DNA from 3 places in the Stenotrophomonas sp. YJH_SMC_8 genome. Region 2 is predicted to be linked to each of the others. Evidence: predicted binding sites of a transcription regulator. Region 2 holds the regulator's gene; each other region holds the start of a gene.
The links. The regulator FliA, encoded in region 2, starts transcription of late flagellar genes. The targets are predictions, from matches to a motif close to TAAAGTTTNNCNNNCNNNGGCCGATAA.

Region 1: a site for FliA is predicted at 2,385-2,411, ahead of AC5P88_RS04070 (methyl-accepting chemotaxis protein). Genes of this name have one in related genera too.
Region 3: a site for FliA is predicted at 3,271-3,297, ahead of AC5P88_RS06405 (methyl-accepting chemotaxis protein). Genes of this name have one in related genera too.

What each region holds. Positions count from the first base shown of each region.
Region 1 is NZ_JCAFUL010000003.1:56,402-62,239, reverse strand. It holds gene mutS (DNA mismatch repair protein MutS) at 1-558, opposite strand, end outside; gene AC5P88_RS04080 (barstar family protein) at 694-1,086, opposite strand; gene AC5P88_RS04075 (hypothetical protein) at 1,688-2,170, shown strand; gene AC5P88_RS04070 (methyl-accepting chemotaxis protein) at 2,443-4,665, shown strand; gene AC5P88_RS04065 (glycine zipper 2TM domain-containing protein) at 4,831-5,199, shown strand; gene AC5P88_RS04060 (ABC transporter permease) at 5,326-5,838, opposite strand, start outside.
Region 2 is NZ_JCAFUL010000025.1:28,245-34,082, forward strand. It holds gene flhA (flagellar biosynthesis protein FlhA) at 1-272, shown strand, start outside; gene flhF (flagellar biosynthesis GTPase FlhF) at 418-2,040, shown strand; gene AC5P88_RS19735 (MinD/ParA family ATP-binding protein) at 2,027-2,914, shown strand; gene AC5P88_RS19740 (RNA polymerase sigma factor FliA) at 2,911-3,654, shown strand; gene cheY (chemotaxis response regulator CheY) at 3,712-4,104, shown strand; gene AC5P88_RS19750 (protein phosphatase CheZ) at 4,104-4,709, shown strand; gene AC5P88_RS19755 (chemotaxis protein CheA) at 4,712-5,838, shown strand, end outside.
Region 3 is NZ_JCAFUL010000004.1:163,538-169,375, forward strand. It holds gene AC5P88_RS06400 (DUF2628 domain-containing protein) at 138-524, shown strand; gene AC5P88_RS06405 (methyl-accepting chemotaxis protein) at 621-3,152, opposite strand; gene AC5P88_RS06410 (NAD-dependent epimerase/dehydratase family protein) at 3,362-4,255, opposite strand; gene AC5P88_RS06415 (S41 family peptidase) at 4,354-5,265, opposite strand; gene AC5P88_RS06420 (MarR family winged helix-turn-helix transcriptional regulator) at 5,315-5,779, shown strand.

The sequences.
Region 1 (5,838 bases), on a different contig from region 2:
CGGCCAGTTCTCCTCGTCGGGCACCAGCAGCTCGGCCGGTTCCAGTCGGGCCAGTTCGGCTTCCAGCGCGTCGTCGGTCTCGACTTCATTGACCAGGAAGCGGCCACCGGCCAGGTCGGCCCAGGCCAGGCCGTAGCCCTGCTTCGTGCGCGACAGCGCCATCAGCAGGGTGTCACGGCGCTCGTCCAGCAGCGCTTCGTCGGTGACGGTGCCGGGGGTGACGATGCGCACCACCTTGCGCTCGACCAGGCCCTTGGCCAGCGCCGGATCGCCGATCTGCTCGCAGATCGCCACCGACTCGCCCAGCGCCACCAGCCGCGCCAGGTAGCCTTCGTAGGCATGCACCGGCACGCCGGCCATCGGGATCGGCGCGCCGCCGGAGCTGCCGCGCTGGGTCAGTGTGATGTCGAGCAGGCGCGCGGCCTTGCGGGCGTCGTCGTAGAACAGCTCGTAGAAGTCGCCCATGCGGAAGAACAGCAGCAGGTCCGGATAGTCGGACTTGGCTGCGAAGAACTGCTTCATCAGCGGGGTGTGTTCGGCGGACTTGTCTTTGGACATGGCACTCGTGGATCAGGGCATCCGGTCGCGCCGGAGGGCGGCGACGGCGGAGCAGGTACAGGGCCGTCCATGGTAACTGCTGGGGCCGGTGGACGCCGCTGCGGTTGGCGGGCATTGCCCGTGCGGGGCACGCAGTCAGGCCGGGATGAGGGTGATCTGCCGGTGGCTGGCGAAGATCTCCATCACGATCTCGAAGTAGGTCTGGCCCTGGCCCTGCTGCAGGGCGTCCAGCTGGAGCGCAATGGCCCGCGTGTTGAAGGTGCCCGGGGCTTCCAGCTTGGACTGCAGCCACTGGCAGGTGGCCTCCACGCCCAGCGCCGCGCGGCTGTGGGCGATGTCGCGCCAGATCAGTGTGGCCGGTGCCTGGCCGGCCAGCGCGCCATAACCGCCATGCAGCAGGTCGTCCAGCGCGTCCAGGCTTGGCCCGAGCTGCCAGCCCTCGTCGGCCATGAACACGCGGTTGATCTCCGCGTACAGGCTCGCGATGTCATCGATGGCAGCGCCTTCAATCTGTAGGACAAGCGTCATATGTCGACTGTAGCGTCGTTTCCTGTGCGTTGGGCACGGCTGAGCGCCGGATGCTTTGGGACCCATGCTGGGGTTTCGCATACTTCTTCGCTGAGTCAAGGTGCTCGGCACTCCCGTCGTGGCGCGCGCCGGTTTGCAGGGAAGAAAACGATGTGACCCATCCCCAATAGCAGGGCCAGCAGCTGATAGAGAGTTCGCCCGAAGTCTTCTTCTTATTAATTGATTGGTGCCATCGGCAGCAGGACCCCCTCGGGCGCGCTCAACTTCCACTGTCAGTGATGATTGGCTGGGTGATAGAAATAGTTTCTCATCCTGTATCATCGGCGAGAAAGGTCTGGGAAATTGTTTCTGGCATGGTCAGTAACGTTGTATCTGCGTCTCCGGTGCGATGGGGGTTGTTTGATCTGTCCCCGTTGTGAGCAGGGTGAGGTGTTGAAAGCTCAAGTAAAGGAGCGCGGCGTTCAGATATTTGTCTGCGACGAGTGTGATGCCGTGTGGTTCTCCTTGGCTGCGGTAGGGGTCTCTCCGTTCAGAGACCTTGAGGGGTATCTTGAGGAAATTTCCGTCGCCCCGTCCTGGGAGTCAATTTCCGTGGATAGGCATGAGTAGAAAGTACGCAATTTCCGTGCACTCCTCGATCGTCTTGCCTCAGCGCAGCGTGTGGGTACGTGCAGCATGGGGTGACCTTCCCGTCTCCTATTTCCAGAGCGACGAGAATCTCAATGATTGCAGTTTCATTGACTTGAAGGTCAACAAGTGGGAGATCAGTGGCAGTGGAGCCCAAGGGGAGCTGGACCCCTTCATAAGGGTCGAAATCTTCAAGGGTCGGGAACTCGTGGATTACCTGGGCGATACAGAATTTTGCCTGCCTGTAGACGTCGCTGAGGAAGCTCTGCTTGTTTTTGAGCTGGACGACGGTGGTGATGAATCCGACGAGTGGCTGCTGATGCGGCTTGTATCTGTCGTGGCCGAGGACAACAGGCTCTATTGCTGGAGGGATGGCTTCCAGCAGATCGGCAGAGAGTTCTCCTGCACTGTGCCAGCGTTGGGGGATGTTCGGATGAGGTTGCAGCAGCGCGGGTAGCCCTGCGATGGCAAATGCCAGATTGCAGCTCTGATGGCAATTTCGAACGGAAGACGTTATCTGCGGTCGCGCGTCGTGAGCGCGGCGTGATGATTGCGATTGCCATGCTCGTACATCGACATGCCCAGCAGGAATAACCACCTCCATTAAATGTGTTCTTCACGCCTGTCTGCACAGTTCCATAGTTTTGGATCGATATAATAATATCGACCCATAAAGTTTCCCTCTCCTGCGCCGCCACCGTTCGTACGGCCACGATCAAGGGAATTGAGATGCTCGCCTTACGCAACCTCCGAGTGGGATCCCGGCTGGGTGCCGGGTTTGGTCTGCTGCTGCTGTTCATCGTGGCCATCGTTGGCCTCGTGCTGTACGGAAATCACCTGAAGTCCGCCCAGTTCGAGAAAGTGGTGGACGTCAACATGGTGAAGATGCGGCTGTTGAACGACATGCTGGATACCAACAACGCGGTGCTGATGCATCGCCGGCTGATGGTGATCAAGCGCGGCGAGGATTTCGACAAGGATTATCAGAAGGCGCAGGAGCTGTCGCAGACCTACGATGGTATCTGGGCCAAGTACATCAAGATTCCACGTGATGCCACCGGCGATACCCTGGTGGCGAAGATCGAGGCGGCGCGCAAGGCTACCGATGCTTCCACCCAGCACCTGCATGAGCGCATGAAGGCCGGCGATTTCGACGGCGCGGCCAAGGAACTGCTGGCCGAACATGGCCTGGCGACGGCCTGGAATGAAGCCATCTCGACCCTGCTGCGGCATCAGGAGGCGCTGACAGCGCGCAGCCGCGAGGAGTACCGCGCGACCGAATCATGGACCGGTACGTTGTCGATCGTGTTCGGTGTGATGAGTCTGCTGCTGGGCTCGCTGGCGGCATGGGCGATTACCCGCAGCCTGACCCGTCCGCTGGCAGGGGCGGTGAAGCTGGCCGACGGTATTGCCGGTGGCCGCCTGGACAGCAGCATCGACGCGTCCGGCAACGATGAGGTGACCCAGCTGCTCAGGTCGATGCAGCGCATGCAGGCGCAGTTGCAGTCGGTGATGGCGGCGCAGGGCGAGCTGGCCCGCCAGCACGATGCGGGCAGCCTCAGCTACCGCATGGATGAGAGTGCTTTCCCCGGCGACTACGGGCGCATGGTGCACGAGACGAATGCGCTGGTCGGCTCTCACGTGCAGGTGCAGAACCGCCTGATCGAGGTGATGAAGCATTACGCCCGCGGTGATCTGTCAGTGGACATGGATCCGTTGCCGGGCGAGAAGGCCGCAATCACCCAGGCCATGGACGAAACCAAGACGAGCCTGTCGGCGATCAACGGTGAGATCCGCCGCTTGGCGACGGCCGCAGCCGCCGGTGACTTCAGCCTGCGCGGTGACGAAGATCGCTTCGCCTACGACTTCCGCGAGATGGTAGCCGGGCTCAATCGGCTGATGCAGACCACCGACGAGAATCTGGTACAGGTGTCGACCCTGTTGCAGGCGATCTCGCGCGGTGACCTGACCGTGCGCATGCAGGGCGACTTCCATGGGGTCTTCGCGCGCATGCGCGATGACTGCAACGCCACGGTCGATCAGCTCAAGCAAATCGTGGGACATATCCAGACCAGTGCGTCCAGCATCACCCTGGCGGCAGGCGAGATCGCGTCGGGCAACACTGATCTGTCGCGGCGCACCGAGCAGCAGGCGGCAAACCTTGAAGAAACGGCCGCATCGATGGAGGAGCTGACGTCCACGGTGAAGCAGAATGCGGAGCACGCCCGCCAGGCCAACCAGCTTGCCATCGGCGCGCATGGCGTTGCCTCGCAGGGCGGCGAGGTAGTCGGACAGGTGGTGACCACCATGTCGGCCATCGAAGCCTCCTCGAAGAAGATCGCCGAGATCATTTCTGTCATTGATGGCATCGCATTCCAGACCAACATCCTGGCGCTTAACGCTGCAGTGGAAGCCGCTCGTGCCGGCGAGCAGGGCAGGGGCTTTGCCGTGGTGGCCAGCGAGGTGCGCACGCTGGCACAACGCTCGGCCGGTGCGGCCAAGGAGATCAAGGGCCTGATCGAGGATTCGGTTGGCAAGGTGGCCGATGGATCGGCGCTGGTCCGCCAGGCAGGCACCACGATGGGCGAGATCGTGGCGTCGGTGCAGCGCGTGACCGACATCATGGCCGACATTTCCGCCGCCTCGCAGGAGCAGAGTTCGGGCATCGAGCAGGTCAACCAGGCCGTGGTGCAGATGGACGAGACCACCCAGCAGAATGCCGCGCTGGTGGAAGAGGCCAGCGCCGCAGCGCGTTCCATGGAAGAGCAGGCCAACCTGCTGACCGAAGCGGTGTCGGTGTTCCGCACCGGGGCAGCCGCGGCAGCCGTATCGGTGCCGCGCGCGCTTGCGGCGGTAGCGGCCTCGGTCACGCCGGTGAGACGCCCGGCGGTGCTGTCACCGCGCATCGAGCCGACGTTGGCTGCCAACGCGGGTGGTTGGGAAGAGTTCTAGCAACAGCGCATGCCGGTAGGGAGACGGCGCCCATCGCGATGGCTGATCGCGATGGGCGCAACTTTCTTCCTGAACGCGCGATGGCCGGTGAGGCGGCGGACACGCGTATTTCACTTCGGGTTGCCAACCCCGGGAGGAGACTTGCGACATACCGGACCTCAGGAGATGGCCATGAAGACCTCGACCCGACTGCTTGTACTGGGCACGCTGCTGGCGGCTTCGTCCGTCGCGGGTGCGCAGACCTACGGGCCGCGCGATGAAGGACGCAAGTTCAACGACGGCAGCCGCGTGGTCTGCAAGAACGTGGAAGTGCAGCGCAACTCACGCGATCCCAACCGCATTGCCGGTACCGCCACGGGCGCGGTGATCGGTGGCCTGCTGGGCAACCAGGTCGGCGGCGGCAACGGCAAGAAACTGGCCACGGTGGCCGGTGCTGTAGCCGGCGGTGCGGCCGGCCGCCAGATCCAGGGCAACCAGCAGCAGAAGAACGGCGACCGCGTCGTTGAACGCCGCTGCGAACGCGTCTACCGCTGATCGTTCACAGCCAGACCTCGTTTCCCCTTCCACACCGCAGTGCTCGAACGCCGGCCCCGCGCCGGCGTTCGTTGTTTCAGAAAAGGGGACGGAGGGGATCAAGTCGCAATCCCCCAACCTTGCCGTTTACGACTTAATCCCCTCCGTCCCCTTTTGGGCGAGGAGGCGCCAGGTGGCGAGGCTGCCGTAGAGCAGCAACAGGACGGTGAGGGTGATCAGTTCGTGGCTGACTTCGGCCAGGCGAGCGTCCATCTGGTTCAGGCGCACCATCAGGTTGATGCCCGAGGTGGTGGGCAGCAGTTGCGCCAGCCAGACCAGTGGTTGCGGCGTCATCACCGCCGGCCACGACAGGTTGGCCAGGAAGAACAGTGGGATCGAGGTGGCGATGATGTACTGGAAGGCGCGTTCGCGGGTGCGGAAGAAGCTGCCGACGAACAGGCCGAACGCCACCGTGGCGGCGATGAACAAGGTGCCGCCCAGCAGCTGGCCCAGCGGATTGCCGCCGCGCGGATAGTCCTGCACCCACGCGGTGAACCCGGCGTAGTAGAACAGACCGAACAGGCCGATCAGGCCGAAGCCCAATGCCATGCCGGTCAGCGTCGGCAGGTCGAAGCGCAGGCGGCGGCCCAGTACGAGTCG
Region 2 (5,838 bases):
TCAACCCGCAATTGGAACGTGTCTTGCAGGAGTCCACGCAGGGCAACGGCGCCGCGCTGGAACCCGGACTCGCAGAGCGACTGCACCAGAGCCTGGCCGAATGTGTCAGCAAGCAGGAAGCGCGAAACGAGCCGGCGGTCGTGCTGGTACCGGGCCCGGTGCGCGCCGCGCTGGCGCGCCTGGTCCGCCACAGCGTTCCGTCGCTGTCGGTCCTGGCCTACAGCGAGGTGCCGGAGGACAAGCGCCTGAAGCTGGTCGGAACGATCAGCTGACGCCGCCCTCGGATGCGCCAGAAAACAGACACCACTTTCGAACCAACGCAACAGACAGATACCAAGGGGAACCCGCACCGTGCAGACCACCGACCACCCGAGTTCTCCGACCGCCACCCCGCCGTCTTCGTCCCGTGACCACAGCATGAAAATCAAACGATTCGTCGCCGCCGACATGCGCTCGGCCATGAACCTGGTGCGCAAGGAACATGGTCCTGACGCCGTGATCCTGTCCAACCGCCGGATCGAGGAAGGCATCGAGATCGTCGCCGCGGCCAACTACGATGAGAGCGCCGTGCAGCGCGCACTGGAAGCCTCGCGTCGTGACGTCGCCCCTCCGCCGGCACCCAAGCCGCGCACCGCCGCAGACGCGGTGATCGCCGCGGTGACCCGCCGCCGCAGCGCTGCCCCGGCGCCGGAGCCGGTGGCCGCCACCACCTCGGCCGTGGCCGCCCTCGCCCGTGCGGCCGTTGGTGCCACCGGCCGCACCCTGGACAGCGCCGACGAGATCGTGCCGACCCGCGGCAGCACCGGCTTCGCAGCCACTCTGGCGCGCGCCGCCGTCAACGAACCGGCGCTGCCGGAACAGATCTTCGCTCCGTTCGCTGAAGCCATCGTCGCACCGGCACCGGCCGTCAGCGCGCCAGCCAACCGTGCCCGCTTCCAGATCGACCCGCCGCACGACATGCATCACGAAAGCGTGGCGCCGGCGCTGCAGCCGCCGCCGCTGCCGACCACGGCCGTCGCCGAACCGCAGCCGGCCGTCGCCGCCAGCGAACCGGCGTTGGCCGATGCCAGCGTCGAAACCGCGCCGGAGCCCACCCTCGCCCCGGCCCCGGTGCTGACCGTGGTTGCCCAGGACGACGCCGAGATCCGCCAGCTGCGCCAGGAAGTGGCCGGCATGCGCCAGGTGATCGAGCGCGAGATGAACCGCTTCACCGACGAACGCCTGCGCGGCTGCCCGGTGCGTGCCACCGCGCTGGATCTGATGGACGAGTACGGTTTCGACGCCGGGCTGGCCCGCGACGTGGCCATGCAGATCCCGCTGGAGACCGAAGCCCACCGTGGCCGCGGCCTGATGCTGGGGCTGATCTCGCGCAAGCTGCCGATCGCCCCGGTCGACCCGCTGGAAGAAGGCGGCGTGATCGCCCTGGTCGGCCCGACCGGCGCCGGCAAGACCACCACCATCGCCAAGCTGGCCTCGCGCTTCGCCGAGAAGCACGCGCCGCGTGACGTCGCCCTGGTGACCACCGACACCACCCGCATCGGCGCCCGCGAGCAGCTGTACGGCTACGGCCGCCAGCTCGGCATCGCCGTGCACGAGGCCAACAGCGGCACCGACCTGGACCAGCTGCTGGAACGCCTGAAGGACTACAAGCTGGTGCTGATCGATACCGCCGGGCTGGGCCCGCGCGACCGCGCACTGGCCGCCCAGCTGCAGTGGCTGCGCGCCGCCCGCCAGGTGCGCACCCTGCTGGTGCTGCCGGCCAACACCAGCTTCGGCGACATGGACGAGGTGGTCCGCCGCTTCAGCGCCGCCAACCTGCAGGGCTTGGTACTGAGCAAGCTGGACGAGACCGGCCGCTTCGGCAACGCCCTGTCGGTGGCCGTCGACCATGCCCTGCCGATCACCTGGGTGACCGATGGCCAGGATGTTCCGGACGACCTGCACCGGGCCAGTGCAGCCAATCTTGTACTTCGCCTTGAAGATTTGCGCCGAGCGGCCGATATGCCCTGCAACCCGGAGTTGAACCATGCCGTCGCGTGAGTACGCCAAGCTGACCAAGACCTTCCCGCTGTCGGCCACCCGCAGCGAGCCGCTCGGCCCTGTGCGCACCATTGCCGTGACCGGTGGCAAGGGCGGCGTGGGCAAGACGAATGTGTCCGCGAACCTGGCCGTGGCACTGGCCGGCATGGGCAAGCGCACGCTGCTGCTGGACGCCGACCTTGGCCTGGCCAACATCGACGTGATCCTGGGACTGAACCCTACATTTACGCTGGCCGACCTGGTCGCCGGCCGCTGCTCGCTGGAAGATGTCATCGTCGAAGGCCCGAACGGCGTGCTGGTGGTGCCGGCCGCATCCGGCCGCCGGCACATGGCCGAGCTGGCCCCGGCCGAGCACGTCGGCCTGGTCAACGTGTTCTCAGAGCTGGAACGCGAACTGGACATCATGGTGGTCGACACCGCCGCGGGCATCACCGACGGCGTGCTGACCTTCTGCCAGGCCGCGCAGGATACCGTGGTGGTGGTCTGTGACGAACCCGCCTCGATCACCGACGCCTACGCGCTGATCAAGGTGCTCTCGCGCGAACGCGGCGTGGACCGCATCCAGGTGGTGGCCAACATGGTGCGCGACCCCAACGAGGGCCGCGTGCTGTACGAGAAGCTGACCCGCGTCTGCGAGAAGTTCCTCGCCGATGTCTCGCTGAACTACCTGGGCTGCGTGCCGCAGGATGACTGGCTGCGCCTGTCGGTGCAGCGCCAGCAGCCGGTGGTGAAGGCCTATCCGTCCAGCCCGGCGGCGCTGGCGATCACCGAGATCGCGCGTCGCACCGCACGCTGGCAGGCGCCGACCGAACCGCGTGGCGGCGTCGAGTTCTTCCTCGAACGCATTCTCAAGCAGCGCGGGGTGGCCGCATGAAAGGTGCAGCCCAGTACCGGGAGGTCCAGCGCTCGGCGGCCAACGAGGTCATCGCCCAGCACTCGGACCTGGTGCGGCGCATCGCCCACCACCTGGCCGCGCGGTTGCCGGCCAGCGTTGAAGTGGACGACCTGATCCAGGCCGGCATGATGGGCCTGATCGAAGCCTCGCGCAGCTACGACGCCGACCAGGGCGCCTCGTTCGAGACCTATGCCTCGATCCGCATCCGCGGTTCGATGATCGACGAGATCCGCCGTGGCGACTGGGTGCCGCGCTCGGTGCACCGCCGTGCCCGCGATGCCGCTGCCACCATTCGCCGCCTGGAACAGAGCAGCGGCCGCGCCGCCAGCGCCACCGAAGTGGCCGCCGCGATGGAGATGCCGCTGCCCGAATACCTGCGGCTGATGGAAGACGCCGCACGTGGCCAGGTACTGAGCCTGGAATCGCGCATCGAGGACCAGGGCGAGCTGGACACCGTCGCCCAGGGCGGCCCAACCCCGCAGCAGGTGCTGGAGCGCGGCGAGTTCGGCCGCGAGCTGGGCAAGGCCATCGGCCACCTGCCCGAGCGTGAACAGCTGGTGCTCTCGCTCTATTACGAGCAGGAACTGAACCTGAAGGAGATCGGCGCGGTGCTCGGCGTGAGCGAGTCGCGGGTCTGCCAGATCCACGGCCAGGCGGTGCTGCGCCTGCGTGGCCGGCTCAAGATTTTCGAGGCGGCGGACGCCGGCCTGGAAGAATGAACATGCCCGAGGCGGCTGCCCCCGGCCGCCCGGAATGAACAACAAAGGAACTCTGCTTTGAACAAGAACATGCGCATCCTGATCGTCGACGACTTCTCGACCATGCGTCGAATCGTCAAGAACCTGCTGGGCGATCTAGGCTTCACCAACACCGCCGAAGCCGAGGACGGGCATGCCGCGTTGTCGCTGCTGCAGAGCCAGCCGTTCGATTTCGTGGTCACCGACTGGAACATGCCGGTGATGACCGGCATCGAGCTGCTGAAGGCGATCCGCGCCGATGCCAAGCTGAAGACCCTGCCGGTGCTGATGGTCACCGCCGAGGCCAAGCGCGAGCAGATCATCGAAGCCGCCCAGAACGGCGTGAACGGCTACATCATCAAGCCATTCACCGCGCAGACGCTGGAAGAGAAGCTCGGCAAGATCTTCGAACGCCTGGCGGCCAGCGCCTGATGGATACCACGGTCGACAAGAACGCCCTCGCCCTGCGCCTGCAGGAAGCCCTGGACGCACTGGAGTCCGGTGACGAAGCCGCCTGGCGGCAACGCATCGACGGACTGGTCGCGCTGCGTACGCAGCCGATGATGAGCGGCCTCTCGCGGCTGGCCCGCGAGCTGGGACAGGCACTGGGTGAACTGCCGACCGTGCCCAGCGAGGCCGGTGAGCTGGACGACGCCTGCGCACGCCTTGACCACGTGGTTGCGATGACCGAACAGGCCACGCACCGCACCCTGGACCTGGCCGAGGAATGCCGCAGCCTGACCGAACAGCTGCGCGCCGAAGGCCTGCAGCCGGGCCAGGACGCGCAGCTCGAGCGCATCCGCCACAACCTGACCGAGATCGCCCTGACCCAGAGCTACCAGGACCTGACCGGGCAGATCATCCGTCGCGTGGTCGGCATCGTCCGCCGCGTGCACGAGGGCTTTGGCGCACTCGGCCTGCCGCCGGAACAGCATCGCACCGATCCGGAACTGGCCGGGCCGGCACTGAAGGGACTGGACCGCCACGCGGTCTCGCAGAACGACGCCGACGACCTGTTGTCGGATCTGGGGCTGTAAGCATGAGCGCGGTATCCGACGACATCACTGCCGATTTCATCATCGAGGCCCAGGAAATCCTGGATCGCCTGGGCGAACAGCTGGTGTCGCTGGAGCAGGCACCGCAGGACACCGAGCAACTCAACGCGGTGTTCCGCGGCTACCACACGCTCAAGGGCGGCGCCGGCTTCCTTGGCGTCACCGCCATGGTCGAGCTGTGCCACGCCGCTGAAGAAGCACTGGGCATCGCGCGTGCCGGGCAGGCGGTACTGCAGGCCCACCACTTCGACGCCGCCCAGCAATCGCTGGACTACCTGCAGTCGATGCTGGACGCCGTGTCCTCCGGTACCGAGCCAGGCTATGCGCCGCCGGACCTGATCGCGCAGTTCGACATGAACGGTGGCACTGCCGCGCCGGCCGCTGCGGCCGCGCCTGCGGCAGGCGGCAGCGATCTGATCACCGACGACGAATTCGAGGCCCTGCTCGACCAGCTGCACGGCGGCAACGCGCCGACCGCGGTCGCGCCGGCGAAGAAGGCCGACGATGGCCTGATCAGCGAAGACGAGTTCGAAGCCCTGCTGGACCAGCTGCACGGCGGCGCTGCGCCAGGCGCCAAGCCTGCTGCCGCCGTCGCGGCGGCACCCGCCGCAGCACCGCGCCCGGCCCCCGTCCCGGCGCCCGCAGCCAAGCCGGCAGCCAAGCCGATGGCCGAGGCCGAGCACACCGTGCGCGTGGACACCAAGCGCCTGGATGCGATCGTCAACCTGATCGGCGAACTGGTGCTGTCACGCAACCGCCTGAAGACCCTGCGTGCACGCCTGCGCGACGAGGAGCTGGACCGCGCCGTATCGACGCTGGACATCGCCACTGCCCGCCTGCAGTCGGCGGTGATGCGTACCCGCATGCAGCCGGTGGGCAAGGTGTTCTCGCGCTTCCCAAAGGTCGCCCGCGACGTCGCCCGCTCGCTGAAGAAGGAAGTGGACCTCGAGCTGGTCGGCGCCGAGACCGAGCTCGACCGCAACCTGGTCGAAGCGCTGGCCGACCCGCTGGTGCACCTGGTCCGCAACGCCATCGACCACGGCGTGGAAATGCCCGAGCTGCGTGAAGCGCAGGGCAAGCCGCGGATGGGCCATGTGCGCCTGTCGGCGCA
Region 3 (5,838 bases), on a different contig from region 2:
GGCGGATGGGTGACGGCGCGGCGCTTGGCCTCAGCAGCCGGAACCAGGCAGGCGTCACATTTTTGACGGTGGCGCTTGGATCCTGAATAGGACTTGTCCTATCATGAAAACGTTTTCTCACAGGGATGTTTCCCCCAATGAATACCACTGACCTGTCCCGCTTCAGCCCGAAGTGGCAGTTCCGCTTCAACTTCTTCCAGCAACATGGCGCGCCCAAGGAACCAGGCTTCAAGCAGGCCTGGAAGGCGCTGTCCTTCGGCGACCGCCTGAAGGTCAACATCAACTTCTTCGCCTTCTTCTTCGGCGCCATCTACCTGTTCATCCTGGGCATGTGGCGCAAGGCGCTGGTGGTGATCGGCATCAACATCGCGCTGGCCGTCGTGACCCTGTTCCTGCCCGACATCGTGGCCCGTGCCGTGTTCATCGCCATGAACTTCCTGGTCGCCTCCAGCACCAACTACAGCTACTACCTGGAGCAGGTGAAGGGCCGCGCCAGCTGGAACCCCTTCGAAGGCATGTTCTAAAGCCGCGGCAGCGGCCGGCCCCGACCGGCACAGCGACGAGCAGAAACGACGACGCCCGGCCTTGGCCGGGCGTCTTCATGTGCACTCCGGCCAGCGTCAGGCCGCGCGGCGTGCCGCGGCCACCGGCTCGGCCTGCAGGCGGAAGCGCGAGACCGCCACCGCCAGCTGCTCGGCCTGCTCCTCCATCGCCCGCGCCGCGGCGCTGGCTTCCTCCACCAGTGCGGCATTCTGCTGGGTGGTCTCGTCCATCTGCACGACGGTCTGGTTGACCTGCTCGATGCCGGCCGACTGTTCGCGCGAGGCGGCCGAGATCTCGGCCATGATCTCGTTGACCCGTCCCACCTGGCCGACGATGGCCTGCATGGTGCGGCCCGCACCGTGCACCAGCTGCGCACCGGCACCGACCTGCGCCACCGATGCGTCGATCAGCTCCTTGATCTCCTTCGCAGCGCCCGCCGAGCGCTGCGCCAGCGCGCGTACTTCGCTGGCGACCACGGCGAAGCCGCGGCCCTGCTCACCGGCACGCGCCGCTTCCACCGCCGCATTCAACGCCAGGATGTTGGTCTGGAAAGCGATGCCATCGATCACCGAAATGATCTCGGCGATGCGCTGCGACGATGCCTCGATCTGCTCCATGGTCTGCACCACCTGGTTGACCACTTCCCCGCCCTCGCTGGCAACGCCAGCGGCGGAACCCGCCAGGGTATTGGCCTGCAGCGCGTGGTCGGCGTTCTGGCGCACGGTGGAGGTCAGCTCCTCCATCGAGGCGGCGGTCTCTTCCAGGTTGGCGGCCTGCTGCTCGGTACGACGCGAGAGATCGCTGTTGCCCGCAGCGATCTCACCCGCCGCCAGGCGGATGCTGGCGGCCGACTGCTGGATCTGCCCGACGATCTGGGTCAACTGCTGCACGGTGCTGTTGGCATCGTCGCGCATCACCGCGAACACACCATGGAAATCACCACGCATGCGTGCGCTGAGGTCGCCGGCGGCAATCGCGCGAAGCAGCGTCGACAGCTCAGCCAGGTTGTGATCGCTGACCTGCATCATGATGTTGAGGGTCTCCACCATGCGGCGGAAATCGTGATCGAAGCGCTGGGCGTCGCCGCGTACAGCGAAGTCGCCGGCCGCCGCCGCGGCAGCCAGCTGCTGGATCTGCTCGTTGATCGCGGCCAGGTTGCTCTTGGTGGTGGCCATTGCAGCGGTGAACACCGCCTTCTCGCCCGGCAGCGCTTCCATGTCCACGCTGAGGTCACCCACCGCGTAACGCTGCATCACCTCGACCAGGCGCTGGGTGACCGCATTGCTGGAGGCCACCAGCTGGTTGCTGTCGGCCACCATGCGGCCGTACTCGCCGGGGAAGGCAGTGGCGTCCATGCGGTAGCTCAGCTCGCCGGCATCGTGGCGGCGCGCCATTTCCGCCTGTGCGGCCATCACTGCCTGCAGCTGTCCGCGCATGCCCTGCATCGCCTCCAGCAGGCGGCCCACTTCATCGTTGCTGCGCGCCGGCAAGGCGCTGTCGAGCTTGCCGGCGGCAACGTCACCCGCCACCCGCACCGCTTCGGCCAACGGGCGGATCGCCAGGCGGCGCAGCAGCACGTAGACACCTGCGCTGAGGGTCAGCGCGGCCACCACGCCAACCAGCAACGTCAGCCACAGCAGCTGGCGCGCCTCGGCGACGATCACCGCATGCGGCATCACCACGCCCAGTGCGAAGCGCTGCGGGGCATTGCCCACGCGCAGCGGCACGTACACGCGCACATTGCCGGCCGCGTCCGGGGTGAAGGCCTCAAACCTGCGGTCGGCGGCGATGTCGGCCAGCATGCTGCGGGTCAATGCGTCGCTGCGCGGCTTGCCGATCTCGGCAGCGTTCGCCGACGCCAGCACCACGCCCTTGGGCGAAAGCAGCTCGACGCGACCTGCACCCATCGGCGTCAGCGTCGCCAGGTGCTTCTGCAGCGCCGCCAGCGAGAAGTCGACGGTGAACACGCCGAGGAAGGTACCGTTCTCGACGATCGGCGAGCTCAGCGTGCTCATCAGCACCTGCTGGCCGGCGATGTCATAGGCATAGGGTTCACTGACCTTGGGCAGCTTGTCGCGGCTGGGCACCACGTACCAGTCGGCCGAACCGTCGGCGGCTTCGGTGTAGTCGGTCATGGTCGACTGCTGCGGCTTGCCGTCATGCCAGGCCCAGTAGCTCATGTAGCGGCCGCTGGCATCATGCATCTCGGTATTGGCGAACTCGGCATCCTTGCCATCGAAGGCGTCGGCCTCCCACATGGTGCTCTTGCCCAGCCATTCCGGGTGGGTACGCAGCTGCTCACCGAGCACGGCCGCCAGGCTGGCGCGATCAGGCACGTCACCCCGCGCACGCTGGGCGAGCACGGCTTCGACCATGGCATCGTTGCTGGCGAACGCCGTGCCCAGGTCGGCAGCGACCTGGCGCGCTTCGGCGTTGGCCTCGCTGGTCATGGTCTGGCGCGAGGCATCGATCAGGCTGGCACTGGCCTGGCGATAGATCAGGAACGCCGTCAGGCCGAAGCACAGCAGCGCGATGACAGCGGTGCCCAGCATCAGCTTGTGGGCGATGCTGCCCGGACGGCGGGCAGCGGCGGAACGGGAAGAAGGCATGGAGGGGTCCGCAAGGCAGTTCAGGACGACCGGCACCGCGAGGGCACCGCGCAGGCGCGCGATCCGTCGCGCAGGCCACCGGCCGCCGGGACCCGCCCGGCGCAGGAAGCGCACCGGGTTAGCGGCCGCCTGCCAACGAGGTTGAGGCGACCGCCCTACACATTCCTGAATGCACTCAGGGACGGGACAGGAACCCGCCCCGGCGTCCCCTATTCGGCCACCCGATCCTTGATCCACTCCGCGCGTGGCAACACCTCGATGCTGCCTGCGGCGTACTGCTGCAGCACGGCGTCCGGCCCGAAACGCGGCTGCCACCCCAGCTCCCTGCGGATGCGGGCGCTGTCGTAGACGCGGTCGACGCTCAGCGGCAACGGCCAGCCGCGGCGCTCGAACTCGGCCAGCAGCTGCGGCACGCGCCGGGCCAGTACGTTGCGCGGCTGGGTGGCAAGTTCCAGGCAATCCTCGCGCCGGAACGGGGTCGCTGCGCAGGCGATGTAGCGGGCGAAGGCCGGCCCCTCATCCAGCAGCAGCGCGGCATGGGCACTGGCCACGTCACGGGCGTCGATCCCACGATGCAACCGGAACATCGCCATCCGTTCCGGCGGTTCCGGGAAGCAGCGCCCCATCCGCAGCACGCGCACGCCGAAGTCCGGTCCGGCCGCAGCTTCAGCCAGGGCCTCGGCCTGCAGCTTGCTGCGGTGGTAGATCGTTCGCGGCAACGGCTCGGTATCCTCATCGATCCAGCGGCATCCTCCTGCCACCACCGCGTGGCCGTACAGCGCGGTGGTACTGGTCAGCACGAACCGCCGCGCACCTGCCTCGCGCGCCGCCTGCAGCAGGTGCGCAGTGGCGTCCACATTGATCTGCTGGAACACCGCGTCCGGTACCAGGCCGACGTGCGGCGCATGCAGGGCCGCGGTATGGATGACCGCGTCGACGCCCTGCACCGCGCGCACGACGGCTTGATGATCGGTGACATCGGCAATGATGCGCGTGGTGGCGAACGGGCTGCGGTCCAGGCCCACCACTTCATGGGCAGCCGCCAGCGCGCCGAAGATCGCGCGCCCGATCCGCCCGGAACTGCCGGTCAACAGAATCTTCATTGAGTCCATTCACTCGAAGCGCCCGGGAACTACCGGGATGCCTCGATTCTAGGCATGCAACGGCGCGTCTGCGATAGGACAACCGCGCAACTGTACGTTCATCTTGACGACTTCGGCGGAGCCAGCAGTTGGCGCGCGATGAACAGCGGGTCGTCGCCGCCTGCCACGTCAGGCGCGACACCGTTCCGTTCCCAGTTGCCACCGGTGCGCAGATTGATCGGTTGCCGGTCCGGAATGCTGATCTGATAGCCATCGGGCAGCAGCACAGGATCATCGAACATATGTGCGGCACCGCCACTGCGGCCGCCGACGATTCGCGCACGCCCCAGCGCCTGCAGCGAATACGCGACGAACTCGGCCGCCGAGCCGGTGCGGCGGTCGATCAGTATCACCAGCGGCTTCAGGTACAGCGGAAGGCTTGCTGGCGGCAGCGGCACCGGGGTACGCCGGCCACGTTGCTCCAGCGCCTGCACTGCGGTGACACCCGGCTCCAGCAGGGTCCGCACCAGCAGGTCGGCGCTGCCATCATCACCGCCTCCGTTCTGGCGCAGATCCAGCACCAGGCCCTCGGTGTCGGCCAGCAGGGTGAACGCTGCCGCGAGCCTGGGCCGTGCCAGATCGAGCGGATAGAAGGTGCTCAGCCGCAGGTAACCGATGTTGCCTTCCAGCACCCGCACCTCGCGCACACCCGCACCATTGCTGCGTGCATCCGCACGCCAGGCCATCAGCCAATCGTCCTGGCCGGCGCCGGCATCCACCCGTTCCACATGGAAGTGGCCGTCGAACACGTCCAGATCCTGGTTCAGGCGCGCACTGAAGCCCTTCGGGTCCGTACAGCTGTCCACATAGCGCTGCTGGGTGGACCAGCCACGCACCGCGTCGGCGATGCGTGCGCCTTCGGCCACGTCCAGGTAGTGCGTCTCTATTGCCGCAGCCGCCGCCTGCAGCACTGTGTCCTGGGCCGGGCAGGACGCCGCCAGCAGCGTGCCCAGCATCCACGAAACCGCCATGACCCCACCCCGCATTGATGATATGTAAGTGCTTATATATCATCCCGGCATGGATCTCCAACATGCCTCTCTGGGAACATTGCTGCGCGCCCTGCTGGACCAGCTCGATCCGGCGGTCGAGCAGGCCTATCGCGACCTGCAGCTGGACTACCGGCCGCGCTACACCCCGGTGCTGCGCACGCTGATGGCGCAGGGCCCCTGCCGCATCAAGGATCTGGCGCTGGCCTGCGGACTCAGCCATTCGGCACTCAGCCAGACGGTGGCCGCGATGGTGCGCGACGGCTGGCTGCACGCCGTCATCGGCGAAGACAGCCGCGAGCGCATCCTGCAGCTGAGCCCGCACGCACTGCAGGCACTGCCGGCGCTGCAGGCGCAATGGCAGGCCACCGCACGCGCCGCGCGCAGCCTCGATGCGGATCTCGGCCAGTCGCTGGAACAGGTGCTGCGCGAGGCACTGCAGGTTCTGGAGCAGCGGCCATTCGCGCAACGCCTGCGCGACGCCCGCCGGCGCTGACACTGCGCCGTCACCGATGCCTCGCCTCTTCGTGGACGGCGGCCCCCGCTGCATTCGCC